Regions from separate parts of the Bacteroides sp. 14(A) genome, predicted to be linked through region 3. Evidence: riboswitches for the same ligand, from Rfam matches in the RefSeq annotation. Region 3 holds a riboswitch; each other region holds the start of a gene.
What was found. Region 3 has a riboswitch for cobalamin ahead of nrdD (anaerobic ribonucleoside-triphosphate reductase). Riboswitches for the same ligand answer to the same signal wherever they lie in the genome.
Positions count from the first base shown of each region.

Region 1: another riboswitch for cobalamin. It lies ahead of K429_RS0125050 (TonB-dependent receptor); the one in region 3 lies ahead of nrdD (anaerobic ribonucleoside-triphosphate reductase).
Region 2: another riboswitch for cobalamin. It lies ahead of K429_RS0103600 (TonB-dependent receptor domain-containing protein); the one in region 3 lies ahead of nrdD (anaerobic ribonucleoside-triphosphate reductase).
Region 4: another riboswitch for cobalamin. It lies ahead of K429_RS0115220 (DUF4465 domain-containing protein); the one in region 3 lies ahead of nrdD (anaerobic ribonucleoside-triphosphate reductase).

Region 1 is NZ_JAGH01000005.1:524,281-527,497, forward strand. Features, by position in the region: gene K429_RS0125050 (TonB-dependent receptor) at 1-1,563, opposite strand, end outside; cobalamin riboswitch at 1,691-1,898, opposite strand; gene K429_RS0125060 (DUF4251 domain-containing protein) at 2,207-2,785, opposite strand; gene K429_RS0125065 (sirohydrochlorin cobaltochelatase) at 3,000-3,217, opposite strand, start outside.
Region 2 is NZ_JAGH01000001.1:1,044,273-1,047,489, reverse strand. Features, by position in the region: gene K429_RS0103605 (serpin family protein) at 1-950, opposite strand, end outside; cobalamin riboswitch at 1,053-1,256, shown strand; gene K429_RS0103600 (TonB-dependent receptor domain-containing protein) at 1,306-3,217, shown strand, end outside.
Region 3 is NZ_JAGH01000004.1:680,658-683,874, forward strand. Features, by position in the region: gene nrdD (anaerobic ribonucleoside-triphosphate reductase) at 1-1,950, opposite strand, end outside; cobalamin riboswitch at 2,084-2,303, opposite strand; cobalamin riboswitch at 2,396-2,600, shown strand; gene K429_RS0121675 (cysteine-rich CWC family protein) at 2,666-2,917, shown strand; gene accC (acetyl-CoA carboxylase biotin carboxylase subunit) at 2,889-3,217, shown strand, end outside.
Region 4 is NZ_JAGH01000002.1:2,043,668-2,046,884, reverse strand. Features, by position in the region: gene K429_RS0115225 (PKD-like domain-containing protein) at 1-1,029, opposite strand, end outside; gene K429_RS0115220 (DUF4465 domain-containing protein) at 1,095-2,012, opposite strand; cobalamin riboswitch at 2,169-2,366, opposite strand; gene K429_RS0115210 (hypothetical protein) at 2,868-3,217, shown strand, end outside.

The sequences.
Region 1 (3,217 bases), on a different contig from region 3:
TGTGGAACCTTGTACCGCTTCAGAACCGGTCACGCTAGGCTGATCGGTCTGCCGGATATTCGGGTGATTGATATAATCCTTTATGAAAAACACATTCTCCATCTTGCCATCCAATAACGACTGATTGTAAGAAAAGCCCAGGATATGTTTGGACACAACATCGTTGGATGGCTCGAAAGTGGTAGCCAAATCATCATAACGGTCGTTGCCGGTACGACTCAGATGATAGTTCAAGTTAAAGTTATGATGATTGTTCAGTTTATAATCCAGGTTGGCTCGAACCACAGTCAGTGGGCGCTTATAATGGCGCATGGATCGTTCTTTGCCCATAATTTCATTACGCTGGCCATCTATGTATCCACCATCCCAGTAATATTTTCGGTAGGTGGTGTCCACGGTCAATGAGTGATCCCAAGTCTGGGAGAGAGCTGCATTCAGCTGCATATTCTTCAGAATGAAATTACGCTTCTGGTAATGTGCTGAAATATTCCAGGCATCTGAATTTCTTTCCGCCATTCCATATACTTTGGTCTGGACAGCCCCCGTCTGTAATTCTTTATCTGTCTTGGAATAGGAAGCGGAAACGAAGAATGCATCTGCCCATGACTTGTTGGCAACTCCTACCTCTATTTGCCCCAGTAAGGAGAAGTAGTCATCGTGGAAGCGTTTAGGATTACCATATATGAAATTGTCACCACTCTCATCCCGCATTTGCACGTCTTTCATCCTATAATCATTCTTTGAATAATTTACTCCCACAGTAGGTCGGATAATCAATCCTGTTTTAGGTTCTACAAATTGTGCATTCAAGTCTGCTTTGTGCGTATGGAATGAACCGATGCCATAAGAGACATCCAGATAATTTTTCTTTTCTTGTTTGGTTATAATATTGATGGCACCACCCAATGCATCCGTTCCCAAGCTGGCAGGAACCACACCTTTATATATTTCAATCCGGTCTATAATATTCACCGGAAGATTAGCAAGTGAAACTCCACTTCCTTTAGTGTCCAACGGCATTCCATCTAAAAAGTAGCGAATAGAATTGCCGGATAAACCATTTATAGACAAATCAAAGTCTGAACCGACACCTCCTTCTTCTCTCACCTTAATGCCTGTTGTACGGTTTACAAGGTCATTGAGGTTATTTAGCGAATTTACTATAGGTTTTATATCGAGAGCATTGACGGAAAAAACTCCTTCTTTTACTTTCTGTGTCTGTGTCTTTCCATAAACTTCAACGGAGTTCAAAGTAACAGCACTTTCTTGTAATGTGAAGTTGAGCGTTTTGTTTTGTTGGATATTAGATGTGGACTTTACAGTTTGATAACCTATTAAAGATACGACAAGTGTACATTTTCCAGGTGATACTTTCAGGGAATACCGTCCGTTATCATCCGTATAAGTTCCGGATGTGGTATTTTCTACTGCAATTGTAACTAATGATAAAGGGGTACCGTGTTGGTCTGTAACTTTTCCCGATAGAGTAATCGTATTTTGCGCTATTACACCTATCTGCGATAAACAGGTTAACATAAATAGTACACATGAAATAATTTTCATTTCAATCTCTTAGTTAAAGCATTTATGACTTACTTTACGGGAGTATGTGCATAGAGAAAAAGAATTCTTTATCTTTCATAAAGAATTACCAGCCTCGATGTTTTTCTGCTTCATTTCCCGAAAGCATTAAAACTATGTTGTTCTTGGCAGGTATTCTGACTTATCCATCTTTGAATGCCTTCCCATCCGACCAGCAGACAGTGGCTATTGGAGTATATTCAAGATTTTGAAAGGATTTTACAGCAGCGGGTCTGTTCAGGACTTGCACCTGATTCCCTTTTCATCGCATTCCCATAGAGCCAAGGAGATGCGAAACCAAAAACGCTGCAAAGATATATAAAAAGTCAGTCTGAACAATGAAAATATCTGAAAATGTTTTTTATAACATAAATAGAGGTACAGGCTGAAAAGTAATGTATTTGTACGTTTATAAAGCGGAAGATATGAATTCAGAAGAAAAAACAATGAAAGAGTGTATAAAAAGGTATCAAAAGAATAAATGATAAATAAAAAAGTTCTATATTGGGGGGTATAAGAAGGTATAAGAAACACTTACGGCTGCGATAGCCTGCGCTTGTACAAGTGTGAACGTTCACTTGTACAAGCGTAGGCTATCGCAGCCGCAAGTGTTCAATGGCAATTATTAGAACGACCGTCCCTTAAATATATTCGACTCGGACAGTGGAATGAGCTTGCCATCCAGCGTCAATCTATTTGAGTTGAAATTCGGATTTACTGTGGCGGATACGTTGTTGCTGCCATGAGTTAGCCTAATGGAAACTTGTGCTGAGATTCCTACACCTGTCACACTAAAATTGCAAGTTACATTCCCTTTTTTGTCAGTGGTGGTTTTTACTTCACCTACAGTGCCATCCACTGTGACACCTCCAATTCCATTAGGACCTGCAAAGGCGCCGTTGAAAGCAATCTGTACGGATGCCCGGTCACCATTTAAAAGGATAAAATTGGTATTGGATGTAACAAAAGCACTACGGCCTCTTTTGAATGTCACACGATCCGCTTCCAATACAAACTTTCTCTCCTTTATGGCTTGTACTGCATCAGTGTATGCTCGTTCTTCTTCTATTTTCTCCCGAGCTTTTTCTGCATCACGTTGGGCTTTACGTTCAGCACGGCGACTTTCACTTTTACTTTCCTGTGCATAGATTGTTGTAGATGCACCTATAAAAACTAACATCAATAATACGATAATTTTTTTCATAACTTATTCTTTTTTTGTTCCGTTTGTTTCAATATCACTTGAATAAACAATCTGAAAATTAAAAAGATGCGTGTAATCTATATTATTATGGCGCGCATTAATATTTATTAATGAGATTTAGTGCCTGAATTAATAATAAAGAGAAGGTGCATAACGAACAGTAAACTGCCGCCATACACCTTCTCAAGAAGTAATTAAAGAGAGAGATTAATGTTTATTCTTCTGCGTCCGGGTCATACATCGGTTCACTCTGTAGGGCTGCCGACATGTGGCTGATCCATACGTTTACAATTTCAGAATAGTCGGCCAGTCCTTTGATATCACAATTGCTGAGTGGACAAGTATATCCGGCTTTGTTTAGTTCGTAACGCCAGCTTCCTTCTTCGGGATCGTTTTCGCTTACGCCGCCTTTCATGTCATTGTTGGCATGAT
Region 2 (3,217 bases), on a different contig from region 3:
AGCTCTTTGTCATATTCTACTTTAAAACGAGGAAGTTTAATTTGTAGTTCTTTTCCTGCCATATTCTTACTCCACTGTTTCCAGTTCTCATAATTCAGGCTGGGTAAGCTTTCATCCAAGGTCTTATCTCCAGATGGCAACAGTATCACCATACTAAAAGCTTCATTGCCATAGGGTAATTCCGCAATAGAGAAATCATCAGTCTGGGTGTAATTGAACGTTGCGGTCTGGTTCATCATAGCTACTTTCTGCTGACTGCCGTCAACATTGGTAAAGTTATCCTGTCCAGTAGCCGACTTATCAAACTGGCTTTTCCAGATACCTTTAAAATAGAGTGCATTAATCAGATACATACGAGCATCCGCAGGTATTTCCTGAATAACCTCTTTTATGCAATTATTAGTCTGAGTGGCGCACCATTGGTTTATCACATCTTTGGCGGTCGGAGATGTGAAATCAAGTTCTTGCACCTGAGCATCGTACATTTTCTTATTTACATCAACAAAAGAGTCATAAACCTTAAAACCTTCCTCTATCCAGATAGAATTAGCTATTCCGAGTTGAGTTGTATTGTCCAAATCCAACAAAGCTGAAGTTAACTTTTGATTATAGTTGTTCAGATCATCAAGAGAGAAAGTATTGGCAGGGAATCCTAATACATCCTGCATCTCAGCAAGCGTATTATCAGTAGCCCCGTTCGTAATCATGGATAAACAAAGTGATGCACTCAATGGAGACACAAAAACATTCGGTTTTTCTTTTTCGGTACTGCACACCTGATCGAAGAAACGGAAAGCAAAGTCTGTACCTTTGTCCATAAACTCTTGTTCCGCACGGGTAAGATTGATGTCTTGACGTGGTTTAGGTTCCGGTTGAGAAGGATTCTCATCATTCTGACAGGCTGCAAGGATACTGAGTAGGCTTAGCGCAGCAATAGTTTTCTTTAGCATAAGCATTATAGTATTAGTTTTCTATTAAGTTACTCTGTTAGAATAAATGCATAAATTTATGAAATACTGCATCCTATAATAAATAAAACATAAATCTTTCCTATCTTTGCCCTTCGGTTTTGTTGAAGTATGCCTTTCGGTATGCTTCATGAAAAGGGAATTGGGTGTAACTCCCAAACAGTCCCGCTGCTGTAAACTCATTGTCAAGGATTTACCAATCACCTATGCCACTGCCGGTATTCGCACGGTGGGAAGGCGGTAAATCCGGAGTAAGTCAGAAGACCTGCAAAACCTATCAAATTTTATGCCTTCGAGGAAAGGGCATGAGATACTTATATTTTTACAGCTATTTGTTATGATCAAGGATAATCCATGCCGATGCATCTGGCTACAGTTTTGTTTATATTGTTTCACATGCTGCCTTTGTGTCAATTTACAGGCACAGCAGGCGGGAGACTCCATTACGGGAAAGGTACATGCCATTCCGGAAGTTTCAGTAAAAGGACGAAAAATATCAAGCCGCATCACTTCTGCAACTCCAACGCAATCTTTCAGTCGCAAAGATTTTGAGGCACTTGGCTTACAAGGTATAGCAGATGCCGTAAAACGTTTTAGTGGAGTGAACGTGAAAGACTATGGTGGATTAGGAGGATTAAAGACTATTTCTATTCGTAATCTCGGTGCAGCACATACAGCCGTTAGTTATGATGGAATAGCCGTTAGCAACAGCCAAGCAGGCCAAATTGATATTGGGCGTTTTGCAACTGATAACATATCCACACTCTCACTCAGTATTGGACAAAGTGATAATCTTCTACAATCAGCCCGTATGTATGCTTCCGCAGGGATACTTCATATTGTCACAGAACAACCCAAATTCATTTCAAATAAAAAACACAATTTCCACGGACAAATTAAAGGAGGTTCTTTCGGTTTGTTCAATAGCATCGCACGTTGGGAACAACAAGTGGGAACTAACTCAGCCTTTACTATTGATGGGAATTTCCTGCGTTCAGATGGAACGTATCCTTTTACAATAGAGAATGGGAAACATACTGCTACAGAAAAGCGATACAATTCAGACATTTTTTCCTACCAAGGTGAAATAAACTTTTTCCATCAATTCTCTGACAGTAACCATTGGAATACCAAAGCTTATTACTATCATTCCAAACGAGGGCTTCCCGGTGCAGTCATCTTATATAATCCGGAATCTAATGAACGATTAGTAGATGAAAATCTCTTCCTACAGACGCAATGGAAGAAAACGTTCTCACCTGAGTGGACATTACAGGTACAAGGAAAATATAACTATGCTTATAACCGTTATCAAGATAAAGGTTCCCAATATGACAGTGGCAAGGTGACTGACCGACACACTCAAAAAGAATATTATCTCTCTGCAAGCTTATTATATCAACCAATACAAAATTGGACATTTTCTCTATCTCAGGATGGCGTTATCAACACCTTAGATAATACCTTGCCTGATTGCCCTTATCCCACACGCTACACCTCATTGACAGTACTCAGCAGCAAATACACCTTCCCTCATCTGACCGTTCAGGCTCATATACTTGGAACTTACATTTCAGAACATGTAAAAAAAGGAAGTGCTCCCGCTGATCTGCATCGCCTTAGTCCTAGCATTAGTATGAACTATCGTCCATGGAAAGAACATTTGTTCTTCATCCGCGCCATGTATAAGGGCTGTTTCCGTACCCCAACTTTCAACGACCTTTACTATTTCCGAAGTGGTAACAAGGATTTAAAACCAGAAAAAGCGCAGGAATATAATATAGGCATCACTTACGGTGGTTCCCCTTTCACTTTCCTGAATTATTGTTCTATCACACTGGATGGATATTATAATAGGGTTACAGATAAAATAGTTGCTTTCCCCAGCACTTATGTGTGGAGAATGCAGAATTATGGTAAAGTACGTATCATAGGTATGGACGCTACTCTTTCCACAGAGTTTCCGCTTACTCATCGATCAGAAATACATTTTTCCTGTGGATATACTCTACAAGAAGCAATAGACTTAACCAATCCGGAAGCAAAAAATTACAAAGACCAGCTACCTTATACTCCGAAACATAGTGGAAACGCCTCCGCTACAATTGAGACCCCATGGCTTAATGCAGGTTATACTCTGATGGGAGTAGGGAAACGTTATTATCTTTCACAAAATATACCCGAAAACGAAATTGACGGGTATTTAGAACATACTCTCACTATCTCACGTAACTTCAAAATAAGTAACT
Region 3 (3,217 bases):
TTTGTCAATGTGGTTGCATTCGTTGCAGACCGTGTTAGGTATATTGAAAGTAAAGTAATTGCAGCCCTCAGTGGCGGCTACCCGAAGTAATTGCCTGTATTGCTCTTTGCTTAAGTGCTCTTCCAGATTCATGTGGAGTGCCGAACCGCCCGTCAGATGCTCTATATACCTGTGTCCATGCATACGGAACTTATCGATGACGTTCAGCGACTCATCCTCTACGATGTAGAAATAGCTGTTATAGCACTCGCGGAATGTCTGGAAACCGGCTTCTTTGTCCCATTTGGCATGTTTCACGCCTACATTCTCGGCCGGTATCATTTCGCAGTTAAAGAGTATATCTTTCGTTCGATATTTCTTATTGTATTTTTCAACTATTCCCAGAATCTCCTGCACAAAAGCTTCATATTTAGGATTATCGTTGATTTCAATTCCCATGAATTGAGCGGCTTCCACCAGCCCGTTTACACCGATTGTCAGATATTGGCGTCCCATATTGATGTATCCGGCATCGAACAAAGGCAACATTCCTTTGCTTTGCAGATGCTTTAAGTTTTCGTTATAGGCCAGTTGTACCTTGTGTACCAGATCTACTACCTCTTCAAGGAAGAAATGATAAAGCAATCCGGATTTCACTGCATGCTGGATGCAACGGTTCAGGTTGATAGTCAACACACTTTTTGATCCGGTAGATACGCCGCCTGCACCCAGGGTGTAACTAAATCCGTTATCCTGTATTTCATTACGTAAGCGGCAACAACTACTTAACGAGTCGGCATTATCACTCATATATGTAAAGAAAGAGTGTCCTTCCGCATACATTTCGGCCGTGAAGTCACCGTATTCCTTATCCAGTACATCTCCGTCTTTGGTCAGTAAAGCCATTGTCTCTACGGGGAAAGTAAGAACGGCTTTGGTGCGTTCCTTATTGAACCACTTCATGAAACGCTTCTGCAACCAGCTCAATGATTCCCAATGGGGAGCGTTTCCGTCCGGGAAGACGAAATGTTCGAAAAGGCTATTGAAATAATATTGATCATAGTAAGCTACATTCCAGAATACTGCCTGAAAATTCCGTGCCCCCGTAGGTTGATTGATGGAATATACGATCTGTTCAAAACAATCGGTGATTATTTTATCTATGGTCCTTTGTTTGGAGGAAAGGTCGGCAAGTTGTTCCGGATGTTTATAGTAATCCTCTCCGTATTCTTTTTCTATGAAATAATTCATATACATCAGAAATTCCGGTGTGGCACAGGCGCCGCTGAGCATACTCGATACGATAAATACCATATTGATGAATCCTCCGCAGAAAGACTTCAGATTGGTGGGTGCCGTGGAGTTACCGCCTACGGATGCGGTTCCGCTGATCAGCCACGGATACATGGTGATGCTTGCGCAATAATTGGCAAGATTGGTTTCATCATTCTTATATATGAAGTGTTGGTTCAGCAATTCGATGTAGCGGTCTGAAAGTTCCTTGCCGTACATGTCCTTCAGACGGTCAGTCAGCAAACGGCGGTTCAGACGGATGAAGTTCGATTTGGGGAGCTCGCCTATCAGTGTGGCTATATTTTTATTTTCCACATTGGCGTTAGCGTCATACTTGCTACCGGTGGCAGGGTTGGAGGCATCGCAGTAATCCATCAGGAAACGGAGCTTGTCACGTACTTCCCGGTCTTCCAGATGTTTCTGTCTGTATAGCATGAACGCTTTTGCTACACTGTAATAGTGTTCAGCCATCAGTGCAATTTCTACCTGGTTCTGTATATCTTCTACACTGGTTCCATCACTGATGTTCACGCGGCTGAGTATGTTGGTGATCACATCTTGTGTGGCAAAACTGCCGACAGATAAAAATGCTTTACTAATTGCGTTCTTGATCTTGTCAAGTGAAAACGCTTCTTTTTTCCCATCTCTTTTGACGATGAAAGTCTCCGAATTGATCATACCTGTAATTTAAGATTTAACAAATAAATATTCTTTGTTTAGTTAGCTATACTAAATCAAACGACAAAATAAGGAGAGTAAGTAATAAAATGAATCTTGGAGGATGCATTCTATCGCTTTTCACCCGAAAGCCTGAATGATTACAGATATCGGCAGGTCTTCTGACTTGTTTCCGTTATGGCGCCTTCCCGGTCTTTGCAGGACCAGTGGCTAAAGAGTGCCACAATCTTTTCTCCACATGGTAGGGAGATGAAACTTACAGCTACGGGGATAGTCCCTGATTTTCACAGGATTCCCTTTTAATTCCATTTCACGCTTGCGGTGATTTGGAAACCGTTATCGCTGACAAAGTTAGAAATAAAATCTATAATCCAACGGATGATAGAAAAAAATATTCCCAGCTTATATTTTTTGTTTTAAAAAGCATCTCCAATGATAATTTCCACTATCTTTGCCCCGAATTGGTTTCGGATGAACATTTCTGTCATTTGGATTAAAAGGGAATCGGGTGTAAATCCCGGACAGTCCCGCTGCTGTGAAGCTCCATAACTTTCTTGATAAATACTTTAGCCACTGGCTGTGAATTGGAGGCCGGGAAGGAATCAGAAAGGGAGTCAGTCAGAAGACCTGCCATTCGTTAAAGTCTGTTGCTACTCGTGGGATTAGGGGAACAGTACGAACGTATAATTGTTTTAATTTAATTAATGCGAAAGGGATGCCTATGAAAAAGGTATGTCCGCGTTGTGGTGCAACCTTTGAGTGTATGCACGATCGGATTTTGTCATGCCATTGCGCTACGGTACGACTGAATGAGCAGCAACGTGCTTATTTGCAAAAGAATTACCCGGGCTGTTTATGTCATGACTGTCTGACGGCAGTCAAAGAGGGTATCGTTATGGATGTATGTGATGCACCCCTTTGTGATAAACAGAAGAACAATGATAAAAAAAGTATTGATTGCCAATAGAGGCGAGATTGCTGTACGTGTAATGCGTTCCTGCAAAGAGATGGGAATACGTACAGTAGCTGTCTATTCGGAAGCGGACCGTGCAGCAAAACACGTCATGTATGCCGATGAAGCCTGTCTGATAGGTCCGGCAGCTTCCAGAGACAGTTATTTGAATATAGAGAATATAATTCGTGCTGCCCGGCAGCATGAAGCGGATGCCATCCATCCCGGATATGGTTTCTTATCTGAAAATGCGGACTTTGCCCGTCGTTGCAAAGAAGAAGGCATTATTTTTATCGGGCCCTCTGCCGAAACAAT
Region 4 (3,217 bases), on a different contig from region 3:
ACCGCCTATCGTGCTCGTCTCGTTGATAAATTGGCCGGGAGCCGGAGTATATTCATAGACTTTGTCCCAAAACTTTGAACTTCCCGAAGCCCGGAATCTATCCTCTTCCTTTTTGTCCACACAGACGACTTTTACGGTGGCGGTGACAGCCGTCTTTCCTTTGTCGATATTCCTGCTTATTTTTTCCGTCGGTGCGTCTTCCGACACAGTACAGGAGACGGTGTATTCTCCGGGTGTAGACGGCGTGAACCTGAACATGCGTTCCATTTCTCCTTCCATGACCTGACCGTCCACACTCCACTCAAAACGGGGATTGTCGAAATACTCCAACAATGGGCGCAGGAAAACAGGACGGTCGGCAAATGTGTACCTGTCCGTGGATGTTTGCTGGTAAGACGGGGTCGGGAATTTGACAACGTAGGGCATCGTTTCCACGACCTCTACGCTTACATCCTTCGTTGTTGTCCCATCTATATTGGAAGCGTTGATTGTCACCGTATAAACACCGAGTTCTTGTTCATTGAAAGTATAAGTATTCTCGGTGGAAACGATTTTTCTTTCCCGTATCCATTCGATTTTGAACCCTTCTACATCCGAATGCTGAATATCGGGAGTAAATGTGTAATCGGTATTCCGGACAACTTTTAGCCCCTGCGAAGGTAGTGCCAGTGAAATGACCGGAGGGGTGAGTTCCTTCACTTCTACTTTCAGTTCCTCTTCGGCATAGCCTTCCGCATTGTCTACTCTTAGTTTGACGTAAAAATCCCCGCATTCATTCCATGTACGTTGAAGAGACGGACCCGAAGAAACCAGCGTACCGTTTATCGTCCAAGCAAAAAGAGCATCTTCAACATTCTGGTATGTCGGGGCGATAGTCAATTCATGACCGACCTTGACCGTGTAAATACCGGTTTCGCTGTCAAGTTCTATTATGGGTTGTCCTCCTACCTCTTCGGTAATGACTTCATCCTTGTTGCAGGAGGTGAACAGCATACAGACAAAAACAATAAAATAGTAAAAACGATGCATGATGTGTGGATTTTAGAACAATAACAGGGATACCCCCCGACAGAAGGGATATCCCTGTATTCTTTTTATTGTATAGTGATATCATCGATACAGATGTAAGCCGGAGTATTCAAACCGTATGCTCCCGAATCCGAACCCTCGAAATTGAACTTCACACTTTGCACCCCTTCGGCATTGATTTCCCAATAATCCCATGTCGTGATAGGATCAACCTGTTGTTGGCCGCCACGATAGTCGACTAAAAGACGTTTATAAGTGCGGATCAAACCGCCATCCGCATCGTAACACTCCAGATTCACTTGGAAATACCCTTCCATCTCTTTCAGAGGAGTCGCTACCCCCGTAGAACCGAATTGATTACCATAAGTGATGACTCCATAAGTGTATGAGGTGTTGCAGATCCACAGGCCGACCAACTTCCGGGGAACATTGAAATAAAATTCTGGTTTAGCCATCCATGCCTGATTGTAAGCATCCACATATCCGTAAACGACACCGAAATTGGAGCCGCTGTGCCCGGCTTCCTTATCCTGTCCTTCCGCCTCCACCGCAGTGTTATAGACAGAACACTGGTTCAGATAAGAATACCACCAGTCTCCGGTATTTCCCGACTGATTGGAGCGGATGTTCCAGTTGGAAAGTGCGATACCACCGCTGGAATACTCTGTGCTTCCACCTACTGTATTAAACATTGAAAGGAAGAGATATTCTTCCGGAGTATTGTCGTAAATGGTGGTTACTTGAGGATACCCTTGGTACGAATAAAGATTTTCTCCGGCCGAGGTAGGTCCTGCCAACATACCGGAATCGAAATCATCGAAAGTGATAGTCAAGGTACCGTCCGGATTTGTCACAGCACGGGTTTGCGAAGTTCCGGAATCAACCACTTCCATCAAAAAGTCATCGTCTTGACTACAGGCGGTAAACAAGGCGGTTGCCGTCAATAGGAAGGCACCTGCAAAAAAGCGTAAATTTCTTTTCATAAATCATAGTTACTTTAGTAAATATTATATCTATAAACACAAAAATTCCCGTTTGCACAGGATCTGTACAAACGGGAATTTTTGTATAACAAGCCGTAACGACACCGGGTCACTACCTTACTTTGACTACTTTACCTGATTGATTCCCGCAGGCACAAATCCTTTTTTGGTCATAGCAGGTCTTCTGACTCGTCCCGATTATCGTGCCTTCCCAGTTTTCACCAGTGGCAAAAGTATACGATAAACATTCCGGGGACTTACAGCAGCGGGTACTGTTCCGGATTCTCACCGGATTCCCTTTTCATTTCCAGCAAGTATTTTTCTGGCTGGAAAACTATTACCGCCACAAAATTATGCAAAAAAATCCTATAAATATCATCTTTTGAAGATTTTCAAACGTAATAACAACAAAAAACTTCAAAAGACACAATCGGAGCAAAAGCCGGAATGAACGGCATTCATTTCTGGCGACAGTCAAATTCACCCCGAGGTTTGGCTCCTGCTTTATGGATAGTACTGCTTTATGATGATGTTTTCAGCCATGCTTTTGATATATGGTATTAAGTTATGTATGAGAATCAAAGGTTGCACAGCCATAGGTATAATGATTCGGTTCTCATTTTTGATGATAAGCCACAGGGGCGACAGTAAGCGATTGCTTGCAATGGCTTTTTCCTCACAGATTATTCCCAGCTAAAATGAAATTCACCATATTAACATTTAACTGGAATAATTAACAGGTTGTTTTATGCTGAAAATCAGCAATTTGCGCCCATGCGCACTATAAAACGATGATTAAATCCAATCCTTTTTTCCCTATTTTTGTTTCAAAATTAATTTAATGAATGAACATGTATGGAAACCATGAAACAACTTGTACACAGTCTTTTATCGGACACTTCCAATGCGGTATCCCATTTGCAGCGGATCAATGAGGCATTGCTGAAAGAATATGAATTGCATTTGGGCAGTTATCTGTCCGTCCTGCCGCTTCAAGTGGAAATATACTATGTGAATTTTCAGACGAGACCGCTTTTTGTCGATACGAATATGCACTGTCTGTCTTCTATGAATGCCAAGATAGACCCTGAAATTTGGTCGTTGCAGTCCGGTCGTTTTGGAAAGCTCTATTGCCATTTGCGGGGCCATGGAGGTATTGATGTCTGTTTGTCCGACAATGAAACGTATGCACTCAGCGCCACGAT